DNA from 2 places in the Vibrio sp. 378 genome. Region 2 is predicted to be linked to the other one. Evidence: predicted binding sites of a transcription regulator. Region 2 holds the regulator's gene; the other holds the start of a gene.
The links. Region 2 encodes CRP, which controls carbon source genes, mostly activating them, when cyclic AMP is high. Its sites were predicted from a motif close to TGTGANNNNNNTCACA; they were not measured.

Region 1 (8,571 bases), on a different contig from region 2:
AGACGTTCATTAAGATCGTTTTGCGCCATCGCATTAACATCAACCAGCGTACTGGAAGATAATACCTGACCATTTAAAACAACATCGCTAAAACGTTGAGCACCTCGGTTCTGATAATAAGGAAGCGCCAACGAATAAATCGCGCCATTATCGCGACTGTCGTAAATCGGTAAATCAATACGCCACCCTTTCATCGCCTCAACAACACCCTGCTCATCAATAACGATGACTCGCCCTTGTGACTGAGTTAATCCAGAAGGTGCTTTGCCATACCGCTTCTCTAGCATGCGCAAGTCTTCACGCATGCCTAACTTCTTAGCAGCGTATAAGGTGCTTTCTACAACTTGCTTGTTGTCTGGCATTACAGCGAGTGCTCGTCGGTAATCAACATAAGCACTGTTTAAGTCTCGCGACGCTTCATATAACAAGCCAGAAAGATAGAACAGATAACCATTTTGTACCGCGCTTAGTTTTTTACCAGCATCAGGGTAGTTCGCTAATACACTGCCTAAATTGGCAGACATGCCTTGCTTGTTAAGGTCTTTCTCTGCTGCTTTTAGCTCTTTTTCACGCGCATTTCTTGCCGCTTCCTGAACTTGATTAGCTCGACGCACTTCAACTAGTGCTCCTTCTAAATCGTTTTTCTGTAAGTAATTTAGTCCTAGATACAGGTGCAAAAAGCCAAGTTCGTAATCGGCGGGATGATAATCTTGGAGATTGTCGTTCACTGCGAGAGAGCCGACGCTCGTTGCCGTGTCTGACACAGATATCGTCGCTCGATCTTGTTGAACACGTACGGCACGATCGCTGCTTTCTAGCGCATTCAAACTTGTTGGGTAATCTTCAGCAAGAAAAGAGATGCGACCTTTTTCAAAATTGCCAAGTATCTCGCCACCCACTTCACTTGATTGAAGTTGTTTTGCTTTGGCATATTCCCCTGCAACAACGGCTTGATAAACTTCTTGATTCTGGTTGCTGTAATGACTAAACAGATTGCCCGCAGATAAATTCGCGCAGCCAGAGGCCATTAAAGCCCAGCTCATCAGCCCTAACAGCTTTACACCTAGTTTCACATTTATCTCCACAAATGTGTCATTCGACAGGAAAAAGAAGTGGGTGAATCGCCACCCACTTTTAAAAGCTTAGCTCAATACCATTGGACCTAGAGGGCGGCCGCCTAGTAGGTGCATGTGAATATGGTAAACCTCTTGGCCACCATGTGGATTACAATTAACGATCAGGCGATAGCCGTCTTCAGCAATACCTTCTTCTTTCGCCAACTTTCTAGCAACAGTGAACAAACGCCCCATCATTGCTTCATCTTCAGCTTCTACATCATTCGTTGTTGGGATCAGTTTATTCGGAATAATGAGAATATGGCTTGGTGTGCGAGGGTTAATGTCGCGAAACGCAGTCACCAAATCATCTTGATAAAGGATATCGGCAGGGATTTCCTTGCGAATAATTTTACTAAAGATCGTTTCTTCCGCCATGAGGACTCCATTTTATAAACGTAATTAGACCCCAATTAGTATGCGCCAACCAAAAGCGGAGCTCAATAAAAACAGTGTTCACTTAACATTATTAATCAAATGCTAATTAACGAAGCTTTTTTTGTCGTGTGCGTCATAAAATGCGCATCACAAACTGAATACAATCCAATGAATTTTGTTACTTTTTTAAGACAATTATTATTTTTATACCCAAGTAAATTCAAAAATACTTGGGTAGCTTGTCTATTTTTGGGAGAGGAAGCTCACTTATGCGAGGTTCAGTTATTAAAAGGATGTATGCCGGCTTTGCACTGATCATCATCCTATTTGCCGTCACAATTGCCATTATGATGGGAGGAATGAGTGATATTCACGGAAAATTTAGCACGGTTTCTAAATCATCCCTACCGTTGGTATCGTTATCTAATCAAACCAGTGTTGAGCTGCTTTCTGCCGACAAATCATTTAAAGACTTCCTGACGACAGAGAATAAACAACGCATGGATGAAATGCGTCAGGAATTTGCTAGATCTCAACAGCGCTTCGAATCCACATTGGCTCAACTGAAAACCGCAAGCCAAATCTACCCTTCTCTTGCCGAACCGTTTTCACAGTTAAAAACGTTAGAGCAGAGCTATTTTACAGAAGCTCTAGAGGCCATGGACAACTACGAAGCAATGTTTGCGGCTCAAGAAGAAGTGCAAAAATCCTCACGCCGCTTCCAAAAACTGAATACCGAACTTTCGGTTGGTCTTAAAGAATATGTGGCAGATCAAACCAGCATTTCTGTCAAAGTCATGGCAAAGAGCTACTTTATCAAGTTAAAAGATGCCGAAGTAATTACCTCTGATGCCCTCGCCAGTTCCAACCCTGAGTTTGTTACGCAAGCCGTAGCTAAAAACCGCAAAGCAGTAACGCACTTGAATTACGCATTCCGCGGGTTGGTGACTCAGCTTCCTGAGCTAGAAAAAGCTTTTGGCGAATCTGTAGAGCAATTTACTCGTGACGTTGGTATGCGTGGCGGTGTGCTAGACCAACATAATAATTACCTCAATGCTCGCGCCGCTTTGTATAACAATATCGCCAACCTAGCAAATAAAGTGGATTCAACCATGGCGATTCTTGAGCAATTCACGACAACCGCAACAGATAAGCTCAATGAATCATTGGCAGACGCAGGTGACATATATTCGGCGGGTGTAACGAAAGCCATCATCATTGGCGTTATTGTCGTTTTACTCGCGACAGCGATTGGCTACCACATCGCACAAAGCGTTCGCGAACCGTTGACTCGTATTCTAAAAGTGTTAGAAAGCCTGACTGAAGGTGATATGACACAGCGTATCGACATTCGCTATAACAACGAATTCAGCCGTGTGAGTGGACACATTAACTCACTCGCCGACAACCTTCACGAGATCTTGGTGAAACTCAACGAAGCGTCAGAAAACCTATCGTCAACCGCGACAACCAACGAACGCACCTCTTCGCAAGCACAAATTAAATTGAGCTCTCAACGCGAACAAACAGCAAACGTCGCTACCGCGATGACAGAAATGTCTCATTCAGTGCAGGAAGTCGCGCAAAGTGCGCAAGGCTCGTTAGAAATGGTGCAACGCGTCGAATCTGCCTCTGAAGAAGGTAGAAATGTTATGAGCAGTAATATCTCAACCATTAATCAACTAGAAACACGTTTGAACGAATCGGTCTCCGCAGTTTCTGAGCTACAAAAAATGAGTGGTCAAATTGGGTCTATCCTTGATGTGATCCGCAACATTGCGGAGCAAACCAACCTACTGGCATTGAACGCGGCAATTGAAGCGGCTCGCGCTGGTGAACAAGGTCGCGGCTTCGCGGTAGTGGCAGATGAAGTACGAGTACTCGCATCAAGAACGACTCAATCAACCACTGAAATTGAATCCATGATCAGTAATCTGCAAGCTAGCTCGCAATCGGCGAACCAAGTCATACAAAGCTGTATGAGCGATATGGAGATGTCGGTTGAGCAAGCATCAAAAGCGAACAGCTCAATGGAAGAGATCCAGGCGCTAATCATCGAAATCAGCCAAATGAGTACGCACATTTCACAAGCAGCAGCAGAGCAAAGTGAAACATCAACAGACATTGCTCGCAGCATTGAAGATATCAACAGTATCGCCGATGAAAGTTTCCAAGCCATGTCGAGTATCGCACAAACCAGTGAATCACTGACCCACTTGGCTCATCAGCAAAATGAATTGGTCCACCGCTTTAAGTTATAAATACTTTATAACTAAGAGCATTAATTAGTGCAATCAACTGTATAAGGGCGACTTTTTGTTAAGTCGCCCTTGTTTTTTGTCGGCCATGTCTACATATGATTAATAAGGCCAGCTCATCCCCTTGCACAACTCTTTTCGAGCGGCCTCATAAAAAGGAAAATCTATGGCTGTTCATGTTGGTATTATCGACCAAGACCCAGTGAGATTGGTCACTCCTCTATTAGATAATCGTACGCTAAGCACACATATCGTCTTCATCGGAGACAAGAGCCAGTTAGATATATTTGACCGACTGAGTGCCGTTTTAGATCAACGAGAAATTACTTCTGAATTTTTTGAAATTCCATCCGCTGTTAATACATCTCTGATCAAACAAGCAATTCAAAAACTGGCAAAAGACCTCCATGAACGCGGCGAAGATGTAAAATTGAACGCGAGCTGTGGTCTTCGTCATCGCTTGTTGTCGGTGTACGAAGTTTTCCGTACCTATCGCTGGCCAATTTTTGTGGTAGAGCCTAGTAGCGATAAGCTTTGTTGGTTATACCCTGATGGCAAAGAAGATACCCAAGTCGAAGATCACATTACGATTGCAGATTACCTCACTATCTTTGGTGCACGCGGCGAGTTTCACCACGTTGATTTACCACCTCTTCTTGATAAAAAATTGTATGAACTTGGTGAACGATGGGCCTCAAATGCGCTTGAGCTTGGGCCAGGTCTAGCAACACTTAACTACCTTGCAACCACATGCCGCAAAGAACAAAAGCTTGATGTCGAGCTCTCCGAAAAACAGCAGGGCTACCGTGAGCTCAACATGTTGCTTTCAGATTTAGTAGAAGCAGAAATCGCCACCTACGAGAATGGCGTTTTAACGTTTGCAGATGAAGATGCTCGACGCTTTTCAAACGGTGAGTGGTTAGAGACTTTGGTTCACAGCACCGTGAAGCAAATCCAAGACACCATGCCGACGATCCAAGATCGATCGTTAAATGTTCAGGTTTATCGCAAACTTGGTGAAAGTGAAGTACGCAATGAGTTAGATGTCGCAACAGTTGTAAACAACAAGCTGCACATCATCGAGTGCAAAACCAAAGGCATGAGAGATGACGGCGACGATACTTTATATAAGTTAGAATCGCTTCGCGATCTATTAGGTGGCTTACAAGCGCGCGCAATGTTGGTGAGCTTCCGTCCTCTTCGTCACAATGACATTACTCGTGCTGAAGACTTAGGGCTAGCCCTGATTGGCCCTGATGAGCTTAAAGATTTAAGAACGCACTTAACGGCTTGGTTTAAAGACGCGGGCGGTTCAGACGAGATATAGTGCCATTAAGAAAAGCTAAAATTCACAACGATAAAAAGCAGCATTAATGCTGCTTTTTTTATACCTAAATTTTAGCTGTACGCATTTCTATAAGTAGAAAAAAACCAGAGGTTAGCCTCTGGTTTTTTCTGTTTGTTTAAATGCCAACTATAGCGGCTTAAAGCATTTTACGCGCTGCTTCTACAACCACTTTAATTGAACGCGCTTCCGTTTCTTTCAGAGTTGAATGATCTGGAATCTCTTTTTGTGTACGGTTGATGATAACACCAGCCACACAACCCGCTTTTAAACCAGAGCTCGCACACATTGTTAGCAGTGTTGCAGACTCCATCTCGAAGTTAAGTACGCCCATGTCTTGCCATTCTTGCATAGAGCCTTGGAAACGCTTAACAACACGACCAGAGAACGTATCGTAACGTTCTTGACCAGGGTAGAACGTGTCGCTTGATGCAGTCACACCCATGTGAACCGTAGCGCCAGACTCTTCTACCGCTGCTTTCATTGCGGTTGCTACTTCAAAGTCAGCAACTGCTGGGAATTCCATAGGAGCAAAGTGTAGGCTCGCACCGTCAAGACGAACTGACCCCGTCGTTACGATCATGTCACCCACGTTTACATGCGGTTGAATTGCACCCGTTGTACCAACACGTAGGAAAGTGCGAACACCAAGCTGTGCCAATTCCTCAACTGCGATAGAGGTAGAAGGACCACCAATACCTGTAGAACAAACCACAACAGGTTTACCGTCTAGCTCTGCACGGTATAGCGTGTATTCACGATGGCTTGCTAGAAATACTGGATTTTCCATTTGTTCTGCGATTTTTTGAACACGCGCTGGGTCACCAGGAATGATCGCTAGAGTCGCACCATTAAGATCAGCTTCAGTAATACCTAAATGGAATACAGCTTGAGACATAAGTCGCTCCTTATTGTGGCTTGTTTTATGAACAATAAGCTCATTAATCAGTTATTGGGTACAGATGCACTGTAGCGAACCTTTCACCAACATAGAGTGATCACAATCACAATGACAAAATGTAATGAAAATGAAATTTCAAACAAAACTGGTATTGATCACACTTTAAGGGGCATTAGATCATTTTGTTGCATAGCAATGCGTGATTTCAAGGACGAGAAAAACGTCTGATCGCATCAGGTGAATACGGTTAAAAAAAGCCCGATACACGAATGCCTCGGGCTATTAATGAGTGGGATCAATGGTTAGGTCAGTTATTTAATCTGCTTGGACTCAAAACGAAGTAATCTCAACGCATTCAATGTCACCAGTGCTGTTGCACCACTGTCGGCTAATACAGCAACCCACAACCCAGTAACACCAAGTAAACTTGTCACTAAGAATACACCTTTCAAACCTAGCGCTAACGCGACATTCTGACGAATGTTACTTAGCGTCGCACGCGACAGTTCTATCATGGCAGGTAGCTCAATCAAACGGTTGTGTGTTAACGCCGCATCAGCTGTCTCGAGCGCAACATCCGTACCGCCTCCCATCGCAATGCCGATACTCGAAGCTTTCATGGCTGGAGCATCATTGATACCGTCTCCCACCATCGCAACGGTATGTTGTTGTGATAGCTTCTCGACGTAATGCACCTTGTCTGCAGGTAACAAACTCGCTTTATAATCCAAGCCTATTCTATTTGCCATTGCTTCTGCACTTCTCGGGTTGTCACCCGTTAGCATCACCGACGTGACCCCAAGTTCCTTCAACATTGCGATGGCTTGCTGGGCATCTGAGCGCAATGTATCTTGCCATGCGATCACGCCAATGACCTCGTCATCGTAACGAACAATGACAACCGTTTTACCTTGTTGTTCCAACGTAACCACTTGCTCTTTGGCTTCCTGAGAAAGTGGAAAGTCTGCCTTTGAAGGCGTGACCACTTGGACCATTTTTCCATCGACGTAACCAGTGACACCAGAGCCTACTTGCGCGGTTTTATCCAACGCTTCAGGAATAGTAAGCCCCTGCTCTTGCACTTTGGTAACTAAAGAAACCGCTAGAGGATGACTTGAACCAACCTCGATTGACGCAGTTAGGCTAAGTAATTTGTCTTCATCCATATCAAAAGCAAAGACGTCAGTCACTTCTGGTTTACCTTGCGTCAGTGTCCCAGTTTTATCAAATGCGACAGACTCAACCTTGCCAAGCAACTCAAGCGCCGCTCCACCTTTGATCAATGCGCCCCGCTTAGCAGCTGCCGCCAAGCCAGAAGTGATCGCCGCAGGCGTTGAAATTACTAATGCACATGGACAAGCAATCAACAGCAGGGCGAGTCCTCGATAGATCCACGTTTCCCACGGTTGGGCAAATAGTAATGGCGGCGTAACGATAACCATAAGAGACACCAGCATCATTAGCGGCGTATACCAACGGCTAAATTTATCAAGAAAGCGTTCTAATGGTGCCTTACGGGATTCTGCTTCTTCAATCAAATGAAGAATTCGGTCTATCGCATTCTCGCCCTGACGGGAAGTCACCTGTAAACGAACCACTTTATCGACAACCACAGCCCCGGCCATCACTTTGCCACCGGTTTGATGTTCAACGGGAACAGATTCTCCCGTTAACGCACTTTCGTCAAAACTCGCAAGCGCATCTTGCAAAACACCGTCGGCAGGCAAACGACCTCCGGGTGCGACTTCTATGATATCCCCTGGTTTAAGCTGAGCAGCTGGTACTTCTTTACGCTCTCCATCAATAATTAAAATTGAATTTTCTGGGACTAAGTCCATTAACGCCTGGACACCGCTTCGCGCGCGAGATGATGCATATGCTTCTAACTTTTCACCAATAAGGAAAAGCAATAACACCATTGCGGCTTCGGCGGTTTCACCTAAATATAAAGCGCCGAGCGCCGCTACACTCATTAACGTTTCAATCGCAAAAGGCGTACCGCTACGCGCCAACTTAAATGCTTTGAGCGCGATTGGGTATAAACCAAGTAAACACGTCAAAGTGAATAACCAAGCGCTTATTTGAGGGTCGATCTTAGAAATTACTGCCGCAGTAGCCATTGCACCAGCAATCGAGAGAATTTGGATGTTGTCTCTTATGACGCCAAGCCAGCCTTTCTTTGTAGTGCTTGGTTTTGGAGCATCCAGTGAAGAGAGCGGGAAACCCGTTTTTTGGGCTGTCTGCTCTATCGTAGCTATCAGCTCTAGACCATCAAAATCGACGACCAGTTTTTCTGTTGCAAACAAAACCTTGGCTTGGCTGACGCCTTGTAAAGACGTAATGGCTTTCTCAAGCTTTTGCGCACAAGATGGGCAATCCATACCTGACACAAGCCAAGCGTTCCGAACGGAGGAATTACTCTCCCTTGTGGGATCGTCTTCCTCGCCTGTGTCAACGCTGCAGCCTCCTCCACTACAGCAAGAGCTTTCAGAAACATCAACACTGGCCTGAGAGATATTGAGCGAAGATTTTACTGGCGCACAGCATGACTCGCTTGCACCAAGCGGCACCGCA
Region 2 (8,571 bases):
TTGGATTGCAGGTGAATGGGTACAAGGTCAGGGTGAAGCATTTACGTCTCTGTCGCCGTACAACCAAGAAGTGATCTGGCAAGGCAAAGGTGCAACGGCAGAGCAGGTGAACCAGGCGGTATCTGCAGCGCGTGAAGCGTTTATTGACTGGAAAAAGCGCCCATTTTCAGAGCGTGAGGCAATCGTGTTGGCTTTTGCGGAGAAAGTAAAAGAGAACAGCGAAAAAATCGCCGAAGTCATTGCCAAAGAAACTGGTAAGCCAATTTGGGAAACGCGCACTGAAGCAGCGGCAATGGCAGGTAAAATTGCCATTTCGATTCGCGCTTATCATGACCGCACTGGTGAGGCGAGCCGTGAAGCAGCAGGCAACCAAATCGTATTGCGCCACCGCCCATTGGGCGTGATGGCGGTGTTTGGTCCTTACAACTTCCCAGGCCACCTACCAAATGGTCACATTGTGCCTGCGCTACTGGCTGGTAACACGGTAGTCTTCAAACCGTCTGAGCAAACGCCATGGACGGGTGAATTGGCAATGAAGCTATGGGAAGAAGCCGGTCTGCCGAAAGGCGTGATTAACCTTGTTCAAGGCGCGAAAGAAACTGGTATCGCGCTCGCTGACGCAAAAGGCATCGATGGCGTACTGTTTACGGGTAGCGCAAATACGGGGCATGTATTACACCGTCAATTTGCGGGTCAACCGGGCAAGATGCTCGCACTAGAAATGGGTGGTAATAACCCGATGGTGATCTCTGATAAATATGGTGATTTGGATGCCACGGTTTACACCATCATCCAGTCAGCGTTTATCAGTGCTGGGCAGCGTTGTACGTGTGCTCGTCGTTTGTATGTGCCATTGGGTGAAAAAGGCGATGCGCTTATCACCAAACTCGTTGAAGCGACACGCAATATTCGCGTAGACCAACCATTTGCAGAACCTGCGCCATTTATGGGACCGCAAATTTCGGTCGCGGCAGCCAAGTTTATTCTTGACGCACAAGCTAATCTACAGTCTCTTGGCGGTGAAAGCTTGATTGAAGCGAAAGCAGGAGAGGCGGCGTTTGTTTCTCCTGGCATCATTGATGTAACGAACATTGCTGAGTTACCAGATGAAGAATACTTCGGCCCACTTCTGCAAGTGGTGCGCTACGAAGGATTAGATAAAGCCGTGGCGCTAGCAAACGATACGCGCTTTGGCTTATCTGCTGGTTTGGTTTCAACCGACGACCAAGAGTGGGAATACTTCGTTGACCACATTCGTGCAGGTATCGTGAACCGTAACCGCCAGCTCACTGGTGCAAGCGGTGATGCGCCATTTGGTGGTCCGGGGGCGTCGGGTAACTTGCGCCCAAGCGCTTACTACGCAGCAGATTACTGTGCGTACCCAATGGCATCAATGGAAGGTCAAGAAACTGTCTTGCCTGCAACATTGAGTCCAGGTGTAGCGCTATAAGTTTTTATTATAGAGTCGCAACTATGCATTGCGGCTCACCTTGCCGGCGCATCATTTAGGTATGGGTTGTAGTGATCGTTGGCAGAACACGAAAAGTGAGCAAAGACTCGGAAAAGCGTGTTGACTGACTGGCATTTACCGTCACAGGTTGATGGTTGCTCGTTCATTATTCTGGACAACTCTTGTTGTGAACGAGCAGCCAACTTCCGCTTACCTTTAAACTCTACATCTCGTAACAAGGAGTCGTTATGACGCCCGATGTGTTATTTGAATCGCTATGGCAAGATTACATTCAACGTCTTTGCCCTTCGGCTGCTAAAGTGCATCAGCTGCTTCAAGAAGATGAGCCTCTGATTAATGATCATATAGCTTTACGTACCTTCAATATCGCGCCTCTTGGTATTGAAACTCTAGCTAAGCCATTTGTAGCTATTGGTTACAAGGCGTGTGGTGATTACGTTTTCGAAAGCAAAAAGCTGGTTGCTAAGCACTATGAGCACCCAGATCCGAAGCAACCTAAAGTATTTATTAGTGAGCTAAAAGTTGAAGAGTGCTCGCCTGAGCTACAAGAGATTGTGAAAAATTTGGTGGCACAAGTCGATGCTGACAAGCTGAACGATAGCGCATTCTTACATGGTGGACGCTTGTGGGATTTAAGCTTTGCTGATTACCAAACGTTGGCTAAAGAAAGTGAGTACGCATCTTGGCTTGCGGCGCATGGTTACGGAGCAAACCACTTCACGGTGAGCGTTAACCAGCTCAATGAATATGAAGAAGTGAAGCAGGTAAACAATCATCTGCGTACCGCTGGGTTTACCATTAATGAAAATGGTGGTGAAGTGAAGGGCACTCCTGAGGTGTTGCTAGAGCAGTCATCGACCATGGCAGATAAAGTAGCGGTTCGTTTTAGCGAAGGCACTGAAATTATCCCTGGCGGGTTTTATGAATTTGCTAAGCGCTATCCGATGGAAAATGGTGATTTGTACCCAGGTTTCGTGGCTGCTTCAGCTGACAAAATCTTTGAAAGTACGAATGGCTAAGTTTTAGGGTTAACCTGTTAAGCTTACTCATTAGTGTTCGCTGCACCCTATCTCATTTGGTCATGAGCAAATAAAAAGCCACCAATGTTGCCATTGGTGGCTTTTATAATTTTGTTCGTGTCACTCTAGTTCGAGATTAACGAGTACCGTAAACCACGATGGTTTTACCGTGAGCAGAGATTAGGTTCTGCTCTTCTAGCATCTTCAAGATACGACCTACTGTCTCACGAGAACAGCCAACAATTTGACCGATTTCTTGACGAGTGATCTTTATTTGCATGCCGTCTGGGTGAGTCATTGCGTCTGGTTGTTTTGCAAGGTTCAGAAGCGTCTGAGCGATACGACCAGTTACGTCTAGGAACGCCAGGTCACCCACTTTTTGGCTAGTTACTTGAAGACGACGAGCCATCTGCGCAGAAAGACGCATTAGGATGTCTGGGTTTACTTGGATAAGCTGACGGAACTTCTTGAAAGAAATTTCAGCAACTTCACAAGGAGATTTAGCACGAACCCAAGCTGTGCGCTCTTGGTCTTCCTCGAATAGACCAAGTTCACCAATAAAGTCTCCTTGGTTTAGGTAAGAAAGGATCATCTCCTTACCTTCTTCGTCTTTGATAAGAACCGCAACAGAACCTTTAACGATGTAGTACAAAGTTTCTGCCTTTTCGCCCGCGTGAATTAGCGTGCTCTTTGAAGGGTACTTATGAATATGACAGTGTGAAAGAAACCACTCTAATGTTGGGTCGGTTTGAGGTTTACCTAGAACCATAATATCTCACTTCCTCTGCAGGGTACGCTTGCGCTATCCATATTTTAGCTAAGCCTGAATTAGGCCTACTAGAATAAGAGCACTTTTTATATGCTGCAAGCTCTCTTGTGTTTCGGTAAGAAATAGTATCCTTTTTCGAAAACGATTTCTTGATTTTAATCGTGCCATGATTGAGATTTTGTAAGCAAAACTGTGCACATGATCACGGTATGAAAAGTAAACATCTTCGCAGGCAGGTTTTTAGCCAATTTTCCCTGTTTCGATGAGCTGTTGTAGGATAGGCCGAACTATGAGCTCCATTGCAAAGCTCATCTTACCGCCGGGTACGACAATCGTGTTGTGGCGTGACATGAATGAGCCATCAATCATGGCCAGCAGATATGGGAAGTCGACATTCTTGATACCGCGTAGGCGAATCACCACAAAACTCTCATCCAAACTAGGGATGCCTTTTGCATTAAGTGGGTTGGAAGTATCAACGGTCGGTACGCGCTGGAAGTTGATGTGAGTACGAGAAAACTGCGGAGTGATATAGTTGAGGTAATCGTCCATGGATCGCACGATTGAGTCCATTACCGCTTCACGCGAATGGCCGCGATCGCGAGTGTCACGTACGAATTTTTGGATCCACTCTAAGTTCACAATCGGCACCATGCCAATTAAGAAATCCACATGTTGAGCAACATTAACATCGCCATCGACCACGCCACCATGTAACCCTTCATAAAACAGCACGTCGCTGTTTTCGGGTAAGTCTTGCCACGGTGTAAACGTGCCTGGCATTTGATTGTAGGGAACCGCTTCGTCAAACGTGTGCAGATAACGGCGCACGCTGCCAGTACCATCATGCCCGAACTTACGGAAAAACTCTTCTAATCCCGGGAAGTCATTAGCTTGTGGGCCAAAGTAGCTAATGTGTCGACCTTGCTCGCGGGCTTTGCGAATTTCGATGTCCATTTCTGGGCGAGTAAAGCGATGGAAGCTATCGCCTTCAACCCATGCGGGTTTAACGTTCATCATATTGAACATTTTACGGAAGGCTTCAGATGTAGTGGTCGTGCCGGCACCGGACGAACCAGTAACCGCAATAATTGGGTGTTTAGCTGACATGACAAACCTTGTCGAAAATTACTTACCTGTAATGTGCAGTAGAGTTACTACTGCACGGTCGATATCCCACTATAGCACGTAACAATACCTTGTCATCGAGTGGGATACGGTAAAATGTGAAGGGTCTAAAATTTTGTTTTATGTTGAATATCGACGGTTTCGTGTAGCTCAGAGAACACGATAACCGCTTCACCTTTTTCCAATTGAGCTTTAACTTGATCAATTTTGTCTTGCAAAGAAACCTCAACGGTTCCGTAATCCGTTCCTTCGCGTAAGACGAATTCACGAATTAAGTTTTCCAATGTTTCCGGCGCAATGTCTTGCCATGGAATGATCATAAATACCTCTAACTTTTATGATGAGCGGCTAGTTTACTGCGTTCGTTGCTTGGATACAGCAGAAAGGTAATCTGCGGCGATACTTTCGTAATACGCGGGCAGCGCTTCCTCCAACCAAAACTTAGGTTTTAACGCCGTTCCTGTTAGGAAGCCAACATGGCCACCGTGTTCAAAGAGACGGTAATCAATGTTATCTGGCAAAACAAACTTCGGTATCACATCATCGGTCATGAACGGATCGTCTTTGGCATGGATGATCAGTGTGGGTAGCGTGATTTGCTGTAGTTTACTTAAGCCAGAACATTGATCGTAATAATCTTGTGCGTCTTTAAAACCGTGCAGTGGTGCCGTGATCAAATCATCGAATTCATACAATCTTGTGACACGTTTTATTGAGTTGTAGGACAGCGCAAGCTCACCATGCAGTAGATGATGCTTTTGTAACGCGTTACGTTTCAGTGAAGAAAGCAGGTAACGGCGATACACTTTTGAAAAGCCTTGTTCTATACGGTTCGCACACGCCGCTAGGTCTAAAGGCGCTGAGATAATAGTCGCTGCATTCAAAATAGGGTGGTCTTTATATTGGGCTAAATAATTCGCCAACATGTTACCGCCAAGAGAAATACCAACTGCAACTTTGGGATTATCAGGAAAACGTTGTTCAAGGTGCTCTAGGAAGTAACGAGCATCCATCACTTCTCCCGAGTGATAAGCTCGTGCTTTTTTGTTTGGTTTACCGCTGCAGCCACGAAAATGCATCATCACCGACAGCCATCCAGATTGAGCAAATGCATTCATTAGCCCATTGGCATAAGGGCTATAGAAGCACCCCTCTAACCCATGAAATAAAACAAAAATCGGCTTTTTTTGTGCAGGCTCTTGGGTTGGGTCCTCGCTCCACGCGAGATCGAGAAAGTCGCCATCGGATGTATCGAGGGTTTGCCAAATCGGCGTAAATAACGCTTTTTTGCGAATAAAACGCGGCAAAAGCGTTTGGAGATGCGGGTTTTTGATCCCGGCGGCTGCGAAAAATTGTGTCATACCTAACTGCTCTTATGCGGTCCTTCGGTGTCCGTTGAAGAACTTATTAATATAATCCTTTATAAAGATTATAGGTATTCTACAGATTTATGGGCGTTTTGGTGGTTGAATGTTTGGCACCGGAATAGCAAAGGCTTGCTGCAAATGCTCCCCACCGAGTTGACGACAGTATCTCAACGTCAGTGGGTCACCATCATTTTTGAGTAGTGCAAGTGAGTTAATGCAGTCCACCAAATCCGCTTGTTGCTGCTTTTCTAGTTGCAGCTCAAACTGCAAGGTCTCACGATACAAAGCGTCATTGACTTGAGACTTAAGGTGGCGACGAAGGTCGCGAAAGGAGTGAAGTAAAGTTTCGCTCCTACCTAGACAGTCTTGCACCAAGGGCCAGTCTTTTTCTTGGAAAATGAGTTGCTGCTCATCGAGCCATCTGAGCAGCAGGAGTAGGTTCACGTTACCGTGGTAGTTGTTCTGTAATGATAAACACGCCTCTTTCACTTCTCGCACACCATAAAATTGCAGACTAAACTGCCAAAGGTGTTCTAGGGTGAGTGTGTATTCAGCGTGTTGATTACTCATTGATTAAACTCTAGCTCCATCTGCTCCAACGTTTCTTGAGCAGACATCCATTCCATTTCAATTTCTTCGAGCTCAGCTTTACTGGAAGCTTGAAGTGCCAGCACTTGGTTAAGTTTAGCTTTATTTTCGGCCGCATACAGTGAGTTGTCCGCCAATTGTTCTTCAGCTTCGGCCAGTGCAGCACCTAACTTATCCATTTTATTTTCTAGTTGTGTCAGCGTTTTGCGAATTGGCGCTGTCTGTTTTCGAAACTCTGCATCGCGACGTTTTTGCTCTTTCTTCGCAGCTGCGCTGTTGGCCGTATCTTTGCTTGGCTGCGCAGCCTGCGCTTCTTTGCGTTCCGCTCTTTGTTGTTCGGTTAACCATTTATAATAGTCATTTAAATCACCGTCGAACGGAGCAACTTGTCGATCATGCACTAAATACAAGTCATCGGTCGTAGCGCGCAGTAAATAGCGGTCGTGCGAAACAATCACCATCGCACCTTCGAATGTTTGCAGTGCCATCGTAAGTGCTTGGCGCATGTCCAAGTCTAAGTGGTTGGTCGGTTCATCAAGTAGCAACAGGTTTGGCTTTTGCCACACAATTAAAGCCAATACCAAACGGGCTTTTTCGCCACCAGAAAACGGCGCAACTTTTTCTAGTGCTTTGTCACCTTGGAAGCCAAAGCTACCTAGGTAATCACGTAGCTGCTGTTCGGTTTGATCGGGTGCGATTTGCATCATGTGTTGCAGCGGCGTTTCTTCAGGATGAAGCGTTTCTAACTGGTGCTGAGCGAAGTAACCAATTTTCACGCCTTGTGAGTAAGTTAGGTCACCACCTTGCGCGTTAAGTTCACCAGAGAGCAGCTTGATTAAGGTCGATTTACCCGCACCATTACGGCCGAGTAGACCAATACGACTGCCAGGAACCAAGTTTAAGCGGATCTTCTCTAAGATGAGGTTGTCACCGTAACCTGCAGATACTTCATCCATCATCATGATTGGGTTTGGCAGCGCAGCTGGCTCACGGAATTGAAAGCTAAATGGGTTATCGAATTGAGCTGGCAGTACTTTTTCCATGCGCTCCAAAGCTTTGATACGACTTTGGGCTTGGCGTGCTTTTGATGCTTTGTAACGGAAGCGGTCGATGTAGCTTTGCATGTGCGACATCTGCTTCTGTTGCTTTTCAAACATCGCTTGTTGCAACACCATCTTTTGTGCGCGTTGGTTTTCGAATGACGAGTAGTTACCCGTGTATTCGTTCAGCTGCTGATTCTCGATGTGAATGATGCGACCAACAATTGGATCAAGGAAGTCTCGGTCGTGCGAGATCAGAATCAGCGTGCCAGGGTAGTTTTGTAGCCAACGCTCTAACCACATTACCGCGTCCAAATCCAAGTGGTTGGTTGGTTCGTCGAGTAGCAGTAGATCAGAACGACACAATAGCGCTTGAGCCAAGTTAAGACGCATACGCCAACCACCCGAGAATTGGGTCAAACTCCAACTCATTTGCTCTTGGCTGAACCCTAAACCATCGAGCAGTTCTGCCGCGCGAGCGCGAATGCTGTAACCACCAATGGTTTCAATTTTACCGTGTATCTCGGCAACTAGGGTTCCGTTGTCTTGTGTTTCTGCTTCAGCTAACTGCTTTTCGAGAGCGCGGTACTCGCGATCACCATCAATGACGTATTCCAGTGCAGTGCGCTCTAGCGCAGGCGTTTCCTGTGCGACCCAGGCCAACTCCCAGTGTTGAGGTTGGCTAAATGAGCCAGCATCAATTGACAGTTCATCTTTCAGTAGGGCAAACAGCGTTGATTTACCGCAGCCGTTTTTGCCCACAAGACCGACTTTATCGCCAGGGTGAATAGTCGCAGAAGCTTGGTCTAAAAGAGGTTTACCGCCACGCAGTAACTGAATATCAGAGAAGGTAATCATAAAGTTTTCATTCACTTTGCGCAGTGCGCGTTGCTTGGTTACATAGCGAAGTGGTTTCAATCGTTTTTAAAGCCACTTGGGTATATATCTAGCGGTGAATAGTAGGGGTATTGGCCGGAAAAGTCGATTGATTCGCTTTAATTGCATTATGCTGTACAAAAAAGTATAACAATTTGATAACGGATAAAAATAACCACAAGGACGACCATTTGGCTGTTGCACCGTCTATTCTCCCAAAAGTTCTGGTCATTTATGCTCATCCAGAGCCACATAACTCGATTGCCAATCAAGTGATGATAAAAAAAGCTCAGTCGCTTGATCACGTCACTGT

Region 1: a site for CRP is predicted at 6,090-6,105, ahead of udp (uridine phosphorylase). Genes of this name have one in related genera too.

Annotation. Positions count from the first base shown of each region.
Region 1 covers NZ_JAWOUO010000004.1:18,600-27,170, reverse strand. The annotation lists gene R7Q48_RS08920 (COG3014 family protein) at 1-1,073, opposite strand, end outside; gene hinT (purine nucleoside phosphoramidase) at 1,143-1,493, opposite strand; gene R7Q48_RS08910 (methyl-accepting chemotaxis protein) at 1,763-3,754, shown strand; gene R7Q48_RS08905 (DUF1887 family protein) at 3,918-5,078, shown strand; gene udp (uridine phosphorylase) at 5,236-5,994, opposite strand; gene R7Q48_RS08895 (zinc/cadmium/mercury/lead-transporting ATPase) at 6,309-8,571, opposite strand, start outside.
Region 2 covers NZ_JAWOUO010000020.1:28,499-37,069, forward strand. The annotation lists gene astD (succinylglutamate-semialdehyde dehydrogenase) at 1-1,450, shown strand, start outside; gene R7Q48_RS22030 (DUF1338 domain-containing protein) at 1,699-2,490, shown strand; gene crp (cAMP-activated global transcriptional regulator CRP) at 2,627-3,259, opposite strand; gene R7Q48_RS22040 (phosphoribulokinase) at 3,500-4,369, opposite strand; gene R7Q48_RS22045 (YheU family protein) at 4,495-4,707, opposite strand; gene R7Q48_RS22050 (hydrolase) at 4,741-5,748, opposite strand; gene R7Q48_RS22055 (TIGR02444 family protein) at 5,836-6,324, opposite strand; gene R7Q48_RS22060 (ABC transporter ATP-binding protein) at 6,321-8,240, opposite strand; gene kefG (glutathione-regulated potassium-efflux system ancillary protein KefG) at 8,450-8,571, shown strand, end outside.